Regions from separate parts of the Paenibacillus sp. Marseille-Q7038 genome, predicted to be linked through region 2. Evidence: predicted binding sites of a transcription regulator. Region 2 holds the regulator's gene; the other holds the start of a gene.
The links. Region 2 encodes CtsR, which represses protease genes until heat stress. Its sites were predicted from a motif close to ATGGTCAATAAAGGTCAAACA; they were not measured.
Positions count from the first base shown of each region.

Region 1: clpP (ATP-dependent Clp endopeptidase proteolytic subunit ClpP) is a predicted target of CtsR. The motif match lies at 1,973-1,993, and genes of this name have one in related genera.

Region 1 is NZ_CBCOOM010000001.1:3,066,813-3,075,698, reverse strand. It holds gene ACWPWY_RS14575 (hypothetical protein) at 1-246, shown strand, start outside; gene tig (trigger factor) at 380-1,708, shown strand; gene clpP (ATP-dependent Clp endopeptidase proteolytic subunit ClpP) at 2,145-2,735, shown strand; gene clpX (ATP-dependent protease ATP-binding subunit ClpX) at 2,748-4,007, shown strand; gene ispG (flavodoxin-dependent (E)-4-hydroxy-3-methylbut-2-enyl-diphosphate synthase) at 4,134-5,231, shown strand; gene lonB (ATP-dependent protease LonB) at 5,414-7,153, shown strand; gene lon (endopeptidase La) at 7,241-8,886, shown strand, end outside.
Region 2 is NZ_CBCOOM010000002.1:923,869-932,754, reverse strand. It holds gene clpC (ATP-dependent protease ATP-binding subunit ClpC) at 2-2,446, opposite strand; gene ACWPWY_RS21390 (protein arginine kinase) at 2,659-3,720, opposite strand; gene ACWPWY_RS21385 (UvrB/UvrC motif-containing protein) at 3,750-4,271, opposite strand; gene ACWPWY_RS21380 (CtsR family transcriptional regulator) at 4,324-4,785, opposite strand; partial or broken gene ACWPWY_RS21375 (GNAT family N-acetyltransferase) at 5,195-6,369, opposite strand; rRNA gene rrf (5S ribosomal RNA) at 6,581-6,697, opposite strand; rRNA gene ACWPWY_RS21365 (23S ribosomal RNA) at 6,913-8,886, opposite strand, start outside.

The DNA.
Region 1 (8,886 bases), on a different contig from region 2:
TGGTCGCAATATATCATGGCCGTTTTTGGAACAAGTGATTACCGCTCTATGCTGGAAGGCGATGAATCCATGCTCGATATGTGGGCTGCTGCACTTCATGCAGCGGTGGCTGAGAGTTTGGGAGGTTCGCATAATGAAGAAGAGATTCGCACCCTGTATGGGATCACGAGCGAGGTTAGGTTCCGATTTGAACAGGCGTATCGCTCAATTAAGCAATTTGTTTCAGGAGGACTGGGCACAAAATAGGTTATAAAACTTTTCCTGCTGTGTTTGCAAGGGTTTACCCTTGAAATTGCATTTAATGTTGTTTATACTAAAATGGTTATTTTGTACGCGCTTGACAATGGTTAACACGTGAAATTTGGAGGGGAAAGCATAAATGAAAGCAACTTGGGAAAAAATAGAGAAGAACCTTGGGGTTCTTGAAGTTGAAGTAGAAGCAGATCGTGTAGCTGCTGCTCTCGACAAGGCTTTTAATAAAGTCGTTAAAAAAATAAATGTACCTGGATTCCGTAAAGGTAAAGTACCACGTTCAATCTTCGAAGCTCGTTTTGGCGTAGAGAGCTTGTACCAGGATGCAATTGACATCCTTCTTCCAGAAGTATACACGGAAGCTGTTGACCAAACAGAAATCTTCCCTGTAGAGCAACCAGAAGTGGATGTTGATCAATTTGCTAAAGGTCAAACATTCAAGTTTAAAGCAAAAGTTGTAGTTAAACCTGAAGTTGAACTTGGCGAGTACAAAGGACTTGAAGTTCCTAAAGTAAGCACTGAAGTTTCTGAAGAAGAACTGGCTGCTGAACTAGAGCGTCTGCAACAGCGTCATGCTGAACTTGTAGTAGTGGAAGAAGGACAAGCTGCATCTGGTGATGTTGTTGTTATCGACTACGAAGGTTCTGTTGATGGTGAACTTTTCGAAGGCGGAACTGCTGAGCGTCAATCCCTTGAACTTGGATCCAACACATTCATCCCTGGTTTCGAAGAGCAAGTAATTGGTCTTGCAACAGGCGACAACAAAGACGTTGAAGTGACATTCCCTGAAGAATACCATGCAGCAGAACTTGCTGGTAAAAAAGCGGTATTCAAAGTGAAAGTACACGAAATCAAACGTAAAGAACTTCCTGCACTTGACGATGAATTCGCTAAAGATGTTAGTGAATTTGACACACTTGCTGAGTACAAAGAAGATCTGAAAAAACAACTTGCTTCCCGCAAAGAAGAAGAAGCAAAAGCAACTCAAGAAAATATCGTAGTTGAAAAAGCGGCTGAAAATGCAAATGTTGAAATTCCACAAGGAATGATCAACAGCGAAGTTAGCAACATGATGCGTGACTTTGACAACCGTCTTCGTCAACAAGGTATGAACCTTGAAATGTTCATGAGCTTCTCTGGTCAAACAGAAGCAGATCTTCAAAACCAAATGAAAACTGATGCCGAAAAACGCGTTCGTAACAACTTGGTTCTTGAAGCAATCGGTAAAAAAGAGAATCTTGAAGTAACAGAAGAAGATGTAAACGAAGAGCTGAACAACATGGCTGCTTCTTTCAAACGCTCTGTTGACGAGATTCGTCAAATTCTTGAAAGCAATGGTTCTCTCGATAGCTTGAAAGAAGAAGTATTGCTTCGTAAAACAATCGACTTCCTTTTGGCAAACAGCAAAGAGGTAGATGCTCCAGCTGAAGAAGCTAAAGAAGAAGCGGCTGAATAATCACTCACATATGGCATGTAGTATAAATCCAGGACCTTAAAATAGAAATGGATTTATGCAAAATGCAAATCACGTATATCAGATAAGGCACGTAATGTTTTTTACGTGCCTTATTTTTTCTAAGTAATATCCATTTTATAGTAACTTTTATTATTAGATGGATATTAATTAATATGCGTGATAATTTTTATAACCTTCCATATACTTAATATATAGGTCTTTACTCTATATGCCGGAAGGCGCATTTGCACATACATAAAAAAAATGGTTAAATATGATCAAGCTTTCTTATTATTGCTTCATCTGAGAAAGCGGATCTATATGACATGAAACAGGGAACATGTTAAAATAAGATGTACTGTAAAAATGTTTACAGATTCTTATGTTTTCCCTGACTTGTGCGGTAAAGATTCTATTATGGAAAAGAGGTTTACACATGAGTCTCGTACCTATGGTTGTTGAACAAACGAATCGCGGAGAACGTTCATACGATATTTACTCTAGACTGCTGAAAGATCGGATTATCTTTCTCAGCGGTGCAATAGATGATGATGTGGCGAATCTTGTAATCGCCCAGCTTCTTTTCCTGGCTGCAGAAGATCCAGAAAAAGATATCAGTTTATATATCAATTCACCTGGTGGTTCTGTTACAGCAGGGTTGGGTATATATGATACGATGCAGTTTATCAAGCCAGACGTATCCACGATCTGCGTAGGTATGGCTGCCAGCATGGGTTCTCTGCTATTAACAGCAGGTGCTCCTGGTAAGCGATATGCACTTGAAAACAGTGAAGTAATGATACATCAACCGCTGGGCGGAGTCCAAGGTCAGGCATCCGATATTCAGATTCATGCTGACTGGATTATTAAGACTCGTCAGAAACTGAATCAGATTTACGTGGAGCGTACAGGTCAACCCCTTGATAAAATCGAGCGTGATACGGACCGTGACTATTTCATGAGTGCGGAAGAAGCTTTAGAGTACCGTATCATTGACCAAGTACTCACCAAACCGATCAATTCTTAAAGGGGTGGTTATATGTTTAAATTTAACGATGAGAAAGGACAATTGAAATGTTCTTTCTGCGGTAAATCCCAGGAACAAGTCCGCAAGTTAGTGGCGGGACCAGGGGTGTATATATGTGATGAGTGTATCGAGCTTTGCGCGGAGATCGTGGAAGAAGAACTCGGTCATGATGAAGAGATTGATCTGAAGGATATTCCGAAACCAAAAGAGATTCGTGATATTCTCGATCAATATGTAATTGGTCAAGATCAAGCTAAGAAATCATTGTCTGTAGCGGTTTATAATCACTACAAACGTATTAATACGCAGAGCAAAATTGACGACGTGGAAATGTCGAAAAGTAATATCTTGCTTCTAGGACCAACGGGTTCTGGTAAGACTTTACTTGCTCAAACGATGGCAAAAATTCTGAATGTACCGTTTGCAATTGCAGATGCTACGTCTTTGACGGAAGCAGGGTATGTTGGTGAAGACGTTGAGAATATTCTTCTCAAGTTGATCCAAGCAGCGGATTATGATGTAGAAAAAGCAGAACGCGGCATCATTTATATTGATGAAATTGATAAAGTTGCACGTAAATCGGAGAATCCTTCGATTACACGTGACGTTTCTGGTGAAGGTGTGCAGCAAGCTCTCCTCAAAATTTTGGAGGGAACTGTCGCTTCCGTACCGCCGCAAGGTGGACGTAAGCATCCACATCAAGAGTTTATCCAGATCGATACAACAAATATTTTATTCGTTTGCGGCGGTGCCTTTGATGGTCTGGAGCAAATGATTAAACGTCGTATCGGTAAAAAAGTAATCGGATTTAACTCAGCAACAGAGCAGAAGGACTTGAAACCAGGAGAATATCTTGGCATGGTTCTTCCAGAAGATTTGCTCAAGTTCGGTTTGATTCCGGAATTTGTAGGACGTTTGCCGGTTATCTCTACTTTGGAGCCGCTTGATGAAGACACACTTGTTCGCATCCTGTCTGAGCCGAAGAACGCACTGGTTAAACAGTACACGAAAATGCTTGAACTCGATAATGTATCTCTTGAGTTTGAACCAGGAGCACTTGAGGCCATTGCTCGTGAAGCGATCAAACGGAATACAGGAGCTCGTGGACTTCGTGCCATTATCGAAGGCTTATTGCTTGATGTAATGTATGAAGTGCCATCTCGTGAAGATGTAACCAAATGCGTAATTACACAACAGGTTGTTGAAGAAAAAACAACACCTGAATTACGCAGTGGAGATGCAAAAGATAAAAAACAGGAAGAAAGTGCGTGATCTAGGCTGATCCCACTTATCTAGTTTAAATAAATTAGTCATACTCCACTGGTACAGGGGCTTATTACTGGATATTCCAGTCCTCTTGCTGGTGGAGATTTGACGTTATGGGGAGAGAAAGCCATCATGTTTCTGAGACAAGATACACGTCCCGTAAAAGTTGGAGATATTACCATCGGCGGAAGCAACGAAGTAATTATACAAAGTATGTGTACAACAAAAACTGCCGATGTAGAAGCAACCGTTGCTGAAATCTTGCGTCTGGAAGAAGCAGGTTGTCAGATCGTTCGCGTAACGGTAAATAATGACGAAGCAGCAGATGCGATTAAAGAGATTAAAAAACGGATTCATATCCCACTGGTAGCGGATATTCACTTTAACTACAAGCTGGCTTTAAAGGCGATAGAGAATGGGATTGATAAAGTTCGTATTAATCCAGGTAACATCGGTCGCCGTGAAAAAGTAGAAGCAGTAGTGGAAGCTTGTAAAGCAAAAGGTATCCCGATTCGTATTGGAGTTAATGCCGGTTCTCTTGAGAACCATTTGCTCGAAAAGTACGGTTATCCAACAGCAGATGCGATGGTAGAAAGCGCACTTTATCACATAGGTATTCTAGAAGAGCTGGATTTTCATGATATTATCGTATCCCTGAAAGCTTCTGACGTACCCATGGCGATTGAAGCTTATACCAAAGCAGCTCAGGTTATTCCTTATCCACTTCATCTTGGGATTACAGAAGCGGGCACCTTATTCTCGGGAACGATTAAAAGTTCAGCGGGTATGGGAGCACTTCTTTCACTCGGCATTGGTTCAACGATGCGTATTTCACTAAGTGCCGATCCGGTAGAAGAAATAAAGGTAGCAAGAGAACTGCTTAAAGCGTTTGGTCTGATCTCGAATGCAGCTACGCTCATTTCTTGCCCGACTTGTGGACGTCTTGATATTGATCTATTCTCCATTGCGAATGAAGTGGAAGAGTACATCTCACAGATTAAAGTGCCGATTAAAGTATCTGTACTCGGCTGTGCTGTTAATGGTCCAGGGGAAGCAAGAGAAGCAGATATCGGTATTGCCGGTGCTCGGGGAGAAGGATTGTTATTCCGTTATGGAGAGATGATTCGTAAAGTACCTGAGGCTGAGATGGTTAATGAATTAAAAAAAGAAATTGATAAAATTGTGGTTGCCTATGAAGAAACAGGGGTCATCCCTGGTCGTAAGCACTAATATTTATTATCTATATAAGATAAGTCAGCTTTCCACTCGCGAAAGTTGGCTTTTTTTGTTTTTCTCTCCCACTTCATCCGTATTTTACGTTTACCACAAGGGGAAAAGGCTATACTACCAAGTATCGAACTTTTTACGTGGCAAAAATATGTGAAAGAAAGATTGAACAGGAGGGCTTCAATATGGGAAATGAAATAACGATTATCATTATGTTGGTCAATTTATTTTTTGGAGTTGTAATTGGGTTATATTTTTGGAATATGCTGCGCTCGCAAAAAAATAATCGAAGTGCGGTAGAAAAAGAATCTCGCAAAGAATTGGATAAACTACGGAAGCTGAGAGCCATCTCACTGACGAAACCACTTGCTGAAAAGACACGACCTGCAAAACTTGAGGATATTGTGGGCCAAAAAGATGGTCTGCGGGCCATGAAGGCCGCTCTCTGCAGTGGTAATCCCCAACATGTGATTGTTTACGGTCCGCCGGGAGTAGGGAAGACAGCGGCAGCCAGGGTCATTTTAGAGGAAGCGAAAAAGAACCCGGCTTCTCCTTTTAAGGCAGATGCCAAATTTACCGAGATTGATGCGACCACAGCACGTTTTGATGAACGGGGAATTGCAGATCCTCTCATTGGATCCGTCCATGATCCGATATACCAAGGAGCGGGTGCAATGGGGGTAGCTGGTATTCCTCAGCCGAAACCGGGAGCCGTTACCAAAGCACATGGTGGGATTTTATTTGTGGACGAAATTGGTGAACTTCATACGACTCAGATGAACAAGCTGCTCAAAGTACTCGAGGATCGCAAAGTGATTTTGGAAAGTGCGTACTACAATTCCGAAGATACGCATACTCCTGCTTATATCCATGATATTTTCCAAAATGGATTGCCAGCAGATTTTCGTCTTGTGGGTGCAACGACAAGATCTCCACATGAAATTCCGCCAGCACTGCGTTCTCGCTGTATGGAAATCTTTTTCCGCGCGCTATTACCAGAAGAGATTGGACAAATTGCGGAAGATGCCATATCCAAAATCGGGTTTTCAGCGAATCCCGAAGCGGTAGAAGTTGTTAAAAAGTACGCGACGAATGGCCGGGAAGCAGTAAACATTGTACAGCTTGCTGCCGGACTTGCCCTGACCGAGAATCGGGATGAACTACAGGCCTCTGATTTAGAGTGGGTAGCGAGCAGTAGTCAAATTCAGCCAAGACCTGATCGTAAAATACCAAGTCGTCCACAAATCGGTTTTGTTAACGGACTTGCTGTGTATGGTCCCAATATGGGAGCACTGCTTGAAATTGAAGTTTCTGCTGTACCTGTATCAAAAGGCAAGGGCACCTATAACATTACGGGTGTCGTAGAGGAAGAAGAGATTGGCGGAGGGTCTAGAACACTGCGCCGCAAAAGCATGGCAAAAGGTTCTGTAGAGAATGTTCTGACTGTTCTTCGTGCTATGGGGTATGAACCATCCAATTATGATCTTCACATTAATTTCCCGGGAGGAACGCCGATTGATGGACCTTCCGCTGGGATTGCGATGGCGACGGCGATTGTTTCAGCAATTCGGGGAATTCCTGTAGATCATGAGCTGGCCATGACAGGAGAAATAAGTATTCACGGAAAAGTGAAACCAATTGGCGGCGTTTTGGCTAAGGTGGAAGCAGCATTTCAGGCAGGAGCCAAAAAAGTAATCATTCCCGCTGAGAATTGGCAATCCATTTTTGATAACTTGGAAGGCTTACGTGTGATTCCGGTTGAGACGGCTGAAGAAGTGTTCCAGCATGTATTTGGAGAGTCAGAAAAAATAGTAGTGGAAGAGGTCGTTTCTCCTCCTACAGAACTCTTTCCACCTTCTTCTCCATCTGTTCTCCATGCCGATCATAATCGGAACGGTAAACTGAATAGTACCGAAAGCATGTAATGCTTGTCCCTTCATTGGTTTTTTATGTGAACATTTGATAAAATAATGAATGATAACAACTTGAGAGCCATTGGAGGTGTGAAAGCGATGGGACCGAGCAAAGCCAAAGGTCGTCGTTTTCCTTTACTGCCTTTGAGAGGACTTCTTGTTTACCCGAGTATGGTACTTCATCTCGATGTAGGCAGGGAGAAATCAGTTAAGGCTTTGGAAAAAGCGATGGTAGAAGAACATTTAATCCTCCTGTGTTCCCAATCTGAAGTAAATATTGAAGAACCTACAAGAGAAGACATCTTCCGGATCGGGACAGTGGCAAAGGTCAGACAGATGCTGAAGCTTCCGAATGGGACGATTCGGGTCCTTGTAGAAGGATTGGAACGCGCGGAAATTACCGAGTATACAGATAATGTTGATTTTTATGAAGTACTGGCAGTGGAGCTTCCAGAAGAAGAAACGAACCATCCGGAGACGGATGCTCTAATGAGAACGTTGCTGAACCAGTTCGAAAATTATATAAATCTGTCTAAAAAGATTACCCCGGAGACACTCGCAGCGGTGTCTGATATTGAAGAACCTGGGCGTCTTGCGGATGTAATAACCAGTCATCTTTCACTTAAGATTAAGGATAAACAAGAAATTCTGGAAACGATTAACGTGAAGCAAAGACTTGAGAAACTTCTCGATATTCTTAATAATGAGCGGGAAGTTTTGGAGCTTGAACGTAAGATCAGCCAGCGTGTGAAAAAACAGATGGAAAAAACGCAGAAGGAATATTATCTGCGTGAGCAAATGAAAGCCATTCAAAAGGAACTTGGAGAAAAAGAAGGCCGTGCAGGTGAAGTGGAAGAACTGCGCAACCAAGCGGCTGCTCTTAATCTGCCCGAGAAGGTTCAAGAGAAGGTAGACAAAGAAATTGATCGTCTTGAGAAAATGCCGGCAAGCTCTGCAGAAGGCGGCGTTATTCGAAATTATGTTGATTGGTTGCTCGCTTTGCCTTGGAGCCGCTCGACGGAAGATGATCTTGATATTCAGGCTGCCGAAGAAGTGCTTGATGCAGATCACTATGGCCTGGAGAAACCGAAGGAGAGAGTGCTTGAGTACTTAGCAGTTCAGAAGCTGGTTAAGAAGCTCAAAGGCCCGATTCTCTGTCTTGTAGGACCTCCTGGGGTAGGGAAAACATCACTGGCCCGTTCCATAGCGAAGTCACTTGGACGGGAATTTGTACGCATCTCACTTGGCGGAGTTCGAGATGAGGCAGAAATTCGCGGTCATCGCCGAACCTACGTAGGCGCAATGCCGGGGAGAATCATTCAAGGTATGAAAACAGCAGGTTCACTAAACCCTGTCTTCTTACTTGATGAGATTGATAAAATGGCTTCTGACTTCCGTGGTGATCCGTCATCAGCGCTTCTTGAAGTGTTGGATCCGGAACAGAACAACACATTTAGTGACCATTTTGTTGAACTGCCTTTTGACCTGTCGAACGTCATGTTTGTGACAACTGCCAATACGATACACAGTATTCCTAGACCGCTTCTTGATCGTATGGAACTCTTGAATATTCCAGGTTATACGGAACTAGAGAAGCTGCAAATCGCAAATCGTTATTTGTTGCCTAAACAGATTCGAGAACATGGTCTTACGGAGGAGCAGCTCCAAGTTGGTGAAGATACACTGCTGAAAGTTATTCGTGAATACACAAGAGAATCCGGTGTGCGGAACTTGGAACAGCAGAT
Region 2 (8,886 bases):
ATTAAGAATTAGTTGATACATTGCTCTTTTTCGTAACAGATAGTGCACCATCTTCTTCATCAATGATAAGGAAATCACCTTTCGTAATGGAAGCCGTAAGAAGTTCTTCAGAGAGACGATCTTCAATGTGCTTTTGAATCGCACGGCGAAGCGGTCTTGCACCATAGGCTGGATCGAACCCTTCCTTGGCTAAGAAGGCCTTCGCCTTATCAGTAAGCTCGAAGTCCACTTCATATTCGAGCAGACGTTTACGAAGTTCCTCAGCCATCAGAGTAACAATTTCTCCGATATGTTTCTCTTCAAGTGAATGGAAGACAATAACCTCGTCAATCCGGTTTAGGAATTCAGGACGGAAACTCTTCTTGAGTTCCTCCATCACTTTTCCTTTCATGTTAACGTACTCCGCACCCGCATCTGCAACTGCAGTAAATCCTAGAGTAGAATTACGTCTGATTGCATCTGCACCCACATTAGAAGTCAGGATAATGAGGGTATTACGGAAGTCTACAACGCGACCTTTCGAGTCAGTCAAACGTCCGTCTTCAAGAACTTGAAGCAAGATATTAAATACTTCTGGGTGAGCTTTTTCGATCTCATCCAAGAGAACTACAGAATACGGTTTACGGCGAACTTTTTCAGTAAGCTGACCGCCTTCTTCATATCCTACATATCCTGGAGGCGCTCCAACCAATCGAGAAGTAGAGTGTTTCTCCATGTATTCGGACATATCGATCCGTATTACAGCATTTTCATCTCCAAACATTGCTTCGGCAAGCGCACGAGCAAGTTCCGTTTTACCTACCCCTGTAGGACCAAGGAAGATAAAGGAGCCCATTGGACGTTTTGGATCTTTAAGACCCGCACGTGCCCGGCGAATCGCACGGCTGACAGCTACAACTGCTTCATCCTGACCGATAACACGTTGATGGAGAATAGATTCCATATTTAACAAGCGATCTGTTTCTTCTTGTTTCAATTTGCTAACAGGAATTCCCGTCCAGCTTGCTACCACTTGAGCGATATCTTCTGGAGTTACTTCTGAATCCGTACGACCTTGTTTTTCTTTCCACTGATTTTTGGTTATATCCAGTTCTTCACGAATTTTCTGCTCCGTATCACGCAGCGCTGCTGCCTTCTCGAATTCTTGACTTTGAACTGCAGAATCTTTTTCTTTACGGATATCATCAAGACGATTTTCCAGTTGTTTAAGATTAGGCGGTACTGTATAAGAATTCAGTCTTACTTTAGAACCCGCTTCATCAATAAGGTCAATCGCTTTATCTGGCAGGAATCGATCTGTAATATAACGGTCAGACAGTTTTACTGCTTGTTCAATTGCCTCATCCGTAATTTTCACACGGTGATGGGCTTCATAACGATCTCTAAGTCCATGCAAGATTTGAATGGCTTCATCAACGGATGGTTGATCAACGGTAATTGGTTGGAAACGACGTTCAAGAGCAGCATCTTTTTCAATATATTTACGATACTCATCCAGCGTAGTAGCACCAATACACTGTAGTTCTCCACGAGCAAGAGCAGGTTTCAAAATGTTAGAAGCGTCGATTGCTCCCTCTGCTCCGCCTGCACCAATAAGAGTATGCAGCTCATCAATAAAGAGAATGATATTACCCGCTTGACGAATCTCATCCATAATTTTTTTGAGTCGATCCTCAAACTCACCACGATATTTCGTTCCAGCAACAACAGAACCCATATCTAGTGTCATTACACGTTTGTCACGCAACGTTTCAGGTATTTCATTTGCAATAATCTTCTGAGCAAGTCCTTCTGCAATCGCCGTTTTACCAACCCCTGGTTCACCAATTAAAACTGGGTTGTTTTTTGTACGGCGGCTAAGCACTTGAATAACACGCTCAATCTCTTTACTACGGCCGATTACCGGATCAAGATTGCTCTCTCTCGCAGTAGCTGTCAAATCTCTTGCCAAACTATCCAGTGTAGGAGTGCTTACGTTGGCTTGTGTCCCATTATGACTGGATACTGCTTCACTGCTGCCTAGCAGCTGCAAAACTTGTTGACGAGCCTTATTAAGGCTAATTCCAAGGTTATTTAGCACGCGAGCTGCTACACCTTCACCTTCACGAATTAAACCAAGCAAAATATGTTCAGTTCCCACATAAGTATGACCCAGCTTACGAGCCTCATCCATCGAAAGCTCAATTACTTTTTTCGCACGCGGCGTATATGCAATATTGGTAGGTTGCTCTTGGCCACGGCCAATGAGTGTTTCTACCTCATCCTGTATTTTTTCAAGACCAAGGCCAAGGCCGATGAGAGCTTTTGCAGCAATACCTTCACCTTCACGAATCAGGCCGAGCAAAATATGTTCGGTACCGATGTTATTATGACCTAAACGAACTGCTTCTTCCTGAGCCAAAGCGAGAACTTTTTGAGCTCGTTCCGTAAATCTTCCAAACATCATATTCCTTGCACCTCCATAAGTTTAAAAAATAATTCCTTTATCTATATATCTAGGCTATTCTAACGCTTGCCCAGCCGACATAATGCCGGTAAATCCCATAACTTTCGTTCTTGTGAGACAAGAATGTAAGAAGTGGGTTATTACTTCGTATAAGAGCTTAGTTCATAATAAGGGCCTTTCACTAAGGTTTTACACTAGACCTAAGGCTTTCTTCATTCCTTTTGGAAAAATTCCCTTATTAACTGCGCACGATACATATCTCTTTCTCCTGATTCGAGCGTTCTCCCAAATTTCTTCTGAAGAAAACCTGGCTGGATCAAGACATTGAGTTCATTCATTTCAACAATCGTTTTTTCCCTGATTAGATCCAAATCAATACCGAGCCGAATATCAGATATACGCTGAGCTGCTTCCTTCGAGTCCATCAGATAAGCATGAGATAAAATACCATATGATCTCATTACTCGATCCGCAATACGAAGTTTAGAATCTGTCATGAGTCTTTCTCTAGCGTTACGTTCATGACCAATGATCTGCAGAACAACACTATATAAATTATCAATAATCTCAGTTTCAGTTTGTCCTAATGTAATTTGATTCGATATTTGAAACAGATTTCCTGTCGCTTCACTGCCCTCACCGTAAATTCCTCTTACAGCAAGACCTACTTGGGATACAGCAGTGAGTACCCTGCCTATCTGTTTCGTCATTACGAGTGCCGGTAAATGCATCATTACGGAAGCACGAACTCCGGTCCCTACATTGGTTGGACAGCTGGTTAAATATCCTCTGCGATCATCGAAAGAATAATCGATATGGGCTTCAAAAACATCATCTATGGCGGAAGCACGTTTCCACGCTTCTTGAACCTGAAAACCAGGATATAAACATTGAATGCGCAAATGATCCTCTTCGTTCACCATAATACTAATGGATTCATCTTCACTGAGAATAACCGCACCATTTCTTGATTCATTCGCCAAGTTCGGACTAATGAGATGTTTTTCGACTAGTATTTCTTGGTCAAGGTCAGATAGTTCATTCAGACTTAGGACATGGAAACTGCCAAACTGATGAATATCATCAAATTGAAGGACTTCCGTTACCTTATCGAGTACCGCTCTCGACTGCTGGTCGGTTGCCAACATAGGAAATGGAAAACTCTGCACGTTTCGTGCCACTCTTACCCGGCTGCTAATGACAATTTCTGAATCAGCTGCGCTACTACGCATCCATTCACTAAGTGGTTTATCGGTAAACCGGATATCTGACATAGTGCATACCTCCTGCTCTTTACCAAACTTTACTCTTCCGCTATTTCTCTTTCCAGTTCACGAATCTGGTCACGTAATTCAGCAGCAGACTCAAATTCCTGTAGGTTAATTTGTTCTTGAAGTTCTTTTTTAAGTTCATCCACTCTTCGTCTTAAATGAATCTTTCCTCCAGCACGAACAGGAACTTTACCCACATGAGTTGTATTTCCATGAACGCGCTTTAAGAGAGGATCTAAACGATTAGAAAAATACTTATAGCATGAACTGCAACCAAATCGATTGAGCTTGCTAAACTGCTGCATCGTCATTCCGCATTCCTTACACTGAAGTGTCTCGGGTGCAGGTGTTCCAGCTGTTTTATATTTCCCAGATTCAAAATCCATAAGGCCTGAAAGGAGTCCATGGATCGAGAACCCATTAGAGATACCGGATAGATGATCTCCTTTTTCTCTTGCGCAGCTTTCACAAATATGGAATTCCGTCTTCTCGCCATTTACAATCTTCGTAAAATGAAGAGTAGCCGGACGTTCATTACATTCTTGACAAAGCATACCGCATACCTCCTTTATTCGTTCCTAACGGATAAATACAATGGCATTCAACCTACTTACCGAGGAGCGAAATTAACATTGCCTTTAACATACGAGCACGGATTTGATCACGATAGGGAAGCTTTATGAATAATACTTCTCTAGACATCGCTGCTTTGATTAAAGCAGCTTCTCGGCAGTTAAGAAATTTAGCTTCTTCTAACTGGTAGATAAGACCTTCTGCAGATGCCTGGTTGATTTCATCCCCAATATGCTGATGGAAATGTCCTCCTAGCACAGAGTGTGCAGGGAGTTCTACTCGCTGTATCCGTATATATCCACCACCACCGCGCTTACTCTCTACAAGATAACCTTTTTCAAGAGTAAAACGAGTACTAATTACATAGTTAATCTGGGATGGCACACAGGAGAATTTATCTGCAAGATCATTTCTCTGAATTTCAATCATTCCATCAGAGCTATCCTGCAAAATATTTTTCAGATATTGTTCGATAATATCAGAAATATTACGCATTCTCATCCCCCACTGTATAAAACCGGTAAGCTAATCACATGCATACATTCGAATTTATCCAGAAAGAGGCAACTACAATAATTACCCATCTTACTTAGCTGGCGAACCTCTTTGGCTTAAATGAATGCTCTCTTTTATAAACAACCACTTAAAATGTCTAAATACCCATTCTGTGTGAAATTTATAAATAAGCTTGAATTAACTTACTACATAATAATATTAGTATAACCAACAATTTAAATTCTGATCTTTGTTGACTTTGACTTTCTTTGACTTTGTCTCCATTATAACATACTGTACAGAAATCTCAAGTAAGATTCCCTTTTCATTTTTCACATATTTACATAAATTATTCGCTTTAAGAAAAAACTCTCCTGATCGAAGCCAGAAGAGCAGTTCTTATATGTTATTAGAAAAAGTCCATTAATAAGGTTTGTGCTTGGGGAATGAGCTTTTCAAGTTCTTTTGCCTTTTGGGATTGCCCTTTTAGCTTCTGTATGTGAAACAATGCCACCGGACGCTTATATCCCAGAAAAAGAGCAGTCCAAACTTGAATATCTGCTATTAAATCTGGTCGAATCTCTTCTTTTTCTTCCATTACCTTTGTTACCTTCGCTTGACCTTGTTCATTAATAGATATTTTCCACAACCCAGCATTCCATGAAGCGGCTGCATCATCAATTTGTATCGTTAATTCTGATCTATTGCCAGCTTCAAACGTATACTGTTGTAAAAAAGAATCTATATCCACAATACGAGCCATAAAATAAGGAATTGTTTCTTGGATTACCCGCGGATCTGGGAGCATATAAGGTAGATTATCATCAACTGGAACCATGGTTAACTTTACTTGCTCAATACGAGAGTCGTGATTCGAGAAAAAAGTCCATAATGCTTTCCGCGCTTCTTCATTCAAATAAACAAATTCATTACATACAAGCATTTTATCTTTTAATTCATATAACACATAGCCTTGTGGCTCTCCATCAAGAGAATAATAGACAGCACTATATTTGGTATGATCTAAGACTGTATACTTCCACCATTCTTCATCTCGAACAAGAGTACCCTGATAGCAGCTTGCAAAAGACTGATACAATTTATTCAGAATAGAGATATCCTTAATATCCCTTACTACCTTACCTGGGTACTCTATTTTAGGAGGAAACTGTTTTGAGGTAATAATATAATTTTTATATTCGGCATATAGCTCCCAGCCATACTTGCGATAAAACGGAATCGAAAACGGATGTAGAAATGATAAGGTCTGTCCTTCCTCCTTCATCACCTTGAGCGCTTGCCCTAGTAGCTGAGAGACATGTCCTTTACGGCGATTCTCCGGCCAAGTTGCTACACCTGCAATACCACCCATAGGCACTACTTTTCCTTGCAAGTATACTTTAAGCGGGAGAATCGTTAGTTTTGCTTGCAATCGATCTTCTTCAAAAATACCCCAAAATTGTTCGGGTTTGAACCGCTCTTTTCTTTCTTTTTTTGTTCCGGTGTTAATGTATATTGAAAGGCATATTCTGATAAGCTAACACTTTGCTCGTATTCCTCTGCTTTTAATTGTCTAATTTCCATTCGCTCACCTCTTTTAATGGATGTACATCATATAATTTCCTATATATACCTTATCCTGAGTGTCTCAGAGCTCCTTTTAAAAGTCAATCACGAGGCCCATGGGTTAAAGTAAGTTAATTTAAAAGATTAAGTTAGAATGTAAGCATTTCATAAACAAATCAAATCCAGACAACAAAAAAGACACTACCATTTGGTAGTGTCTTTTTCTATTGCTTGGCGACGTCCTACTCTCCCAGGACCCTGCGGTCCAAGTACCATCGGCGCTGGAGGGCTTAACGGTCGTGTTCGGGATGGGTACGTGTGGAACCCCTCCGCTATCGCCACCAAACGTGATTTTTGCGCTGTGATATCTTCAGTGAATACTCACCAGCAAAATATCAGACCTTAGAAAGGACATGCGACTTAAAAATCTTCGGAAAATTCATTCGCTCTTTGCGGTTACTTGGGTTCAACACGGAAGTGTGAATCAAGAAACAAGCGTCAGGTTCTCCTCAAGGATTTGCTCCCTGAAAACTAGATACGAAACAATCTTTGCGATTTTTTTAGGATAAGCCCTCGACCGATTAGTACTGGTCAGCTCCATGCATTCGCACTTCCACCCCCAGCCTATCTACCTCGTCGTCTTCAAGGGGTCTTACTAATTGGGAAATCTCATCTTGAGGTGGGCTTCGCGCTTAGATGCTTTCAGCGCTTATCCCTTCCATACATAGCTACCCAGCGATGCTCCTGGCGGAACAACTGGTACACCAGCGGTATGTCCATCCCGGTCCTCTCGTACTAAGGACAGCTCCTCTCAAATTTCCTACGCCCACGACAGATAGGGACCGAACTGTCTCACGACGTTCTGAACCCAGCTCGCGTACCGCTTTAATGGGCGAACAGCCCAACCCTTGGGACCTACTTCAGCCCCAGGATGCGATGAGCCGACATCGAGGTGCCAAACCTCCCCGTCGATGTGGACTCTGGGGGAGATAAGCCTGTTATCCCCAGGGTAGCTTTTATCCGTTGAGCGATGGCCCTTCCATGCGGTACCACCGGATCACTAAGCCCGACTTTCGTCCCTGCTCGACTTGTAGGTCTCGCAGTCAAGCTCCCTTGTGCCTTTACACTCTGCGAATGATTTCCAACCATTCTGAGGGAACCTTTGGGCGCCTCCGTTACTCTTTAGGAGGCGACCGCCCCAGTCAAACTGCCCACCTGACACTGTCCTCGCACCGGATCACGGTACCAAGTTAGAACCTAGATACGATCAGGGTGGTATCCCAACGTTGCCTCCACACAAGCTGGCGCTCATGCTTCTTAGGCTCCCACCTATCCTGTACAGATCGTACCCAAATCCAATATCAAGTCGCAGTAAAGCTCCATGGGGTCTTTCCGTCTTGTCGCGGGTAACCTGCATCTTCACAGGTATTAAAATTTCACCGGATCTCTCGTTGAGACAGCGCCCAAGTCGTTACGCCATTCGTGCGGGTCAGAATTTACCTGACAAGGAATTTCGCTACCTTAGGACCGTTATAGTTACGGCCGCCGTTTACTGGGGCTTCGGTTCATAGCTTCGGATTGCTCCTAACCACTCCCCTTAACCTTCCAGCACCGGGCAGGCGTCAGCCCGTATACTTCGCCTTGCGGCTTCGCACAGACCTGTTTTTGCTAAACAGTCGCTTGGGCCTTTTCACTGCGACCCCCTCGTGCTATTCACACTACCGGGGTACCCCTTCTCCCGAAGTTACGGGGTCATTTTGCCGAGTTCCTTAACGAGAGTTCTTCCGCGCGCCTTAGAATTCTCTTCTCACCTACCTGTGTCGGTTTACGGTACGGGCACCTTCATCTGGCTAGAGGCTTTTCTTGGCAGTCTGAGATCATGACCTTCGCTACTATAATTTTCACTCCCCATCACAGCCCAGCCTTAATGATGTGCGGATTTGCCTACACATCAGCCTCACTGCTTGGACAGACATCCATCAGTCTGCGTCACTACCCTACTGCGTCCCCCCATCGCTCGTAACGATTTACGGTGGTACAGGAATTTCGACCTGTTGTCCTTCGACTACGCCTTTCGGCCTCGCCTTAGGTCCCGACTTACCCTGAGCGGACGAGCCTTCCTCAGGAACCCTTAGGTTTTCGGCGGATCAGATTCTCACTGATCTTTTCGTTACTCATACCGGCATTCTCACTTGTATGCAGTCCAGCAGTCCTTCCGGTCTACCTTCAACCCGGCATACAACGCTCCCCTACCCCTGATACATAGTATCAAGCCATAGCTTCGGTGGTGTGTTTAGCCCCGTTACATTTTCGGCGCAGAGTCACTCGACCAGTGAGCTATTACGCACTCTTTAAATGGTGGTCGCTTCTAAGCCAACATCCTGGTTGTCTGTGCAACTCCACATCCTTTCCCACTTAACACACACTTGGGGACCTTAGCTGATGGTCTGGGCTGTTTCCCTCTTGACAATGGATCTTAGCACTCACTGTCTGACTCCCGGAATACAAGTCTATGGCATTCGGAGTTTGACTGAG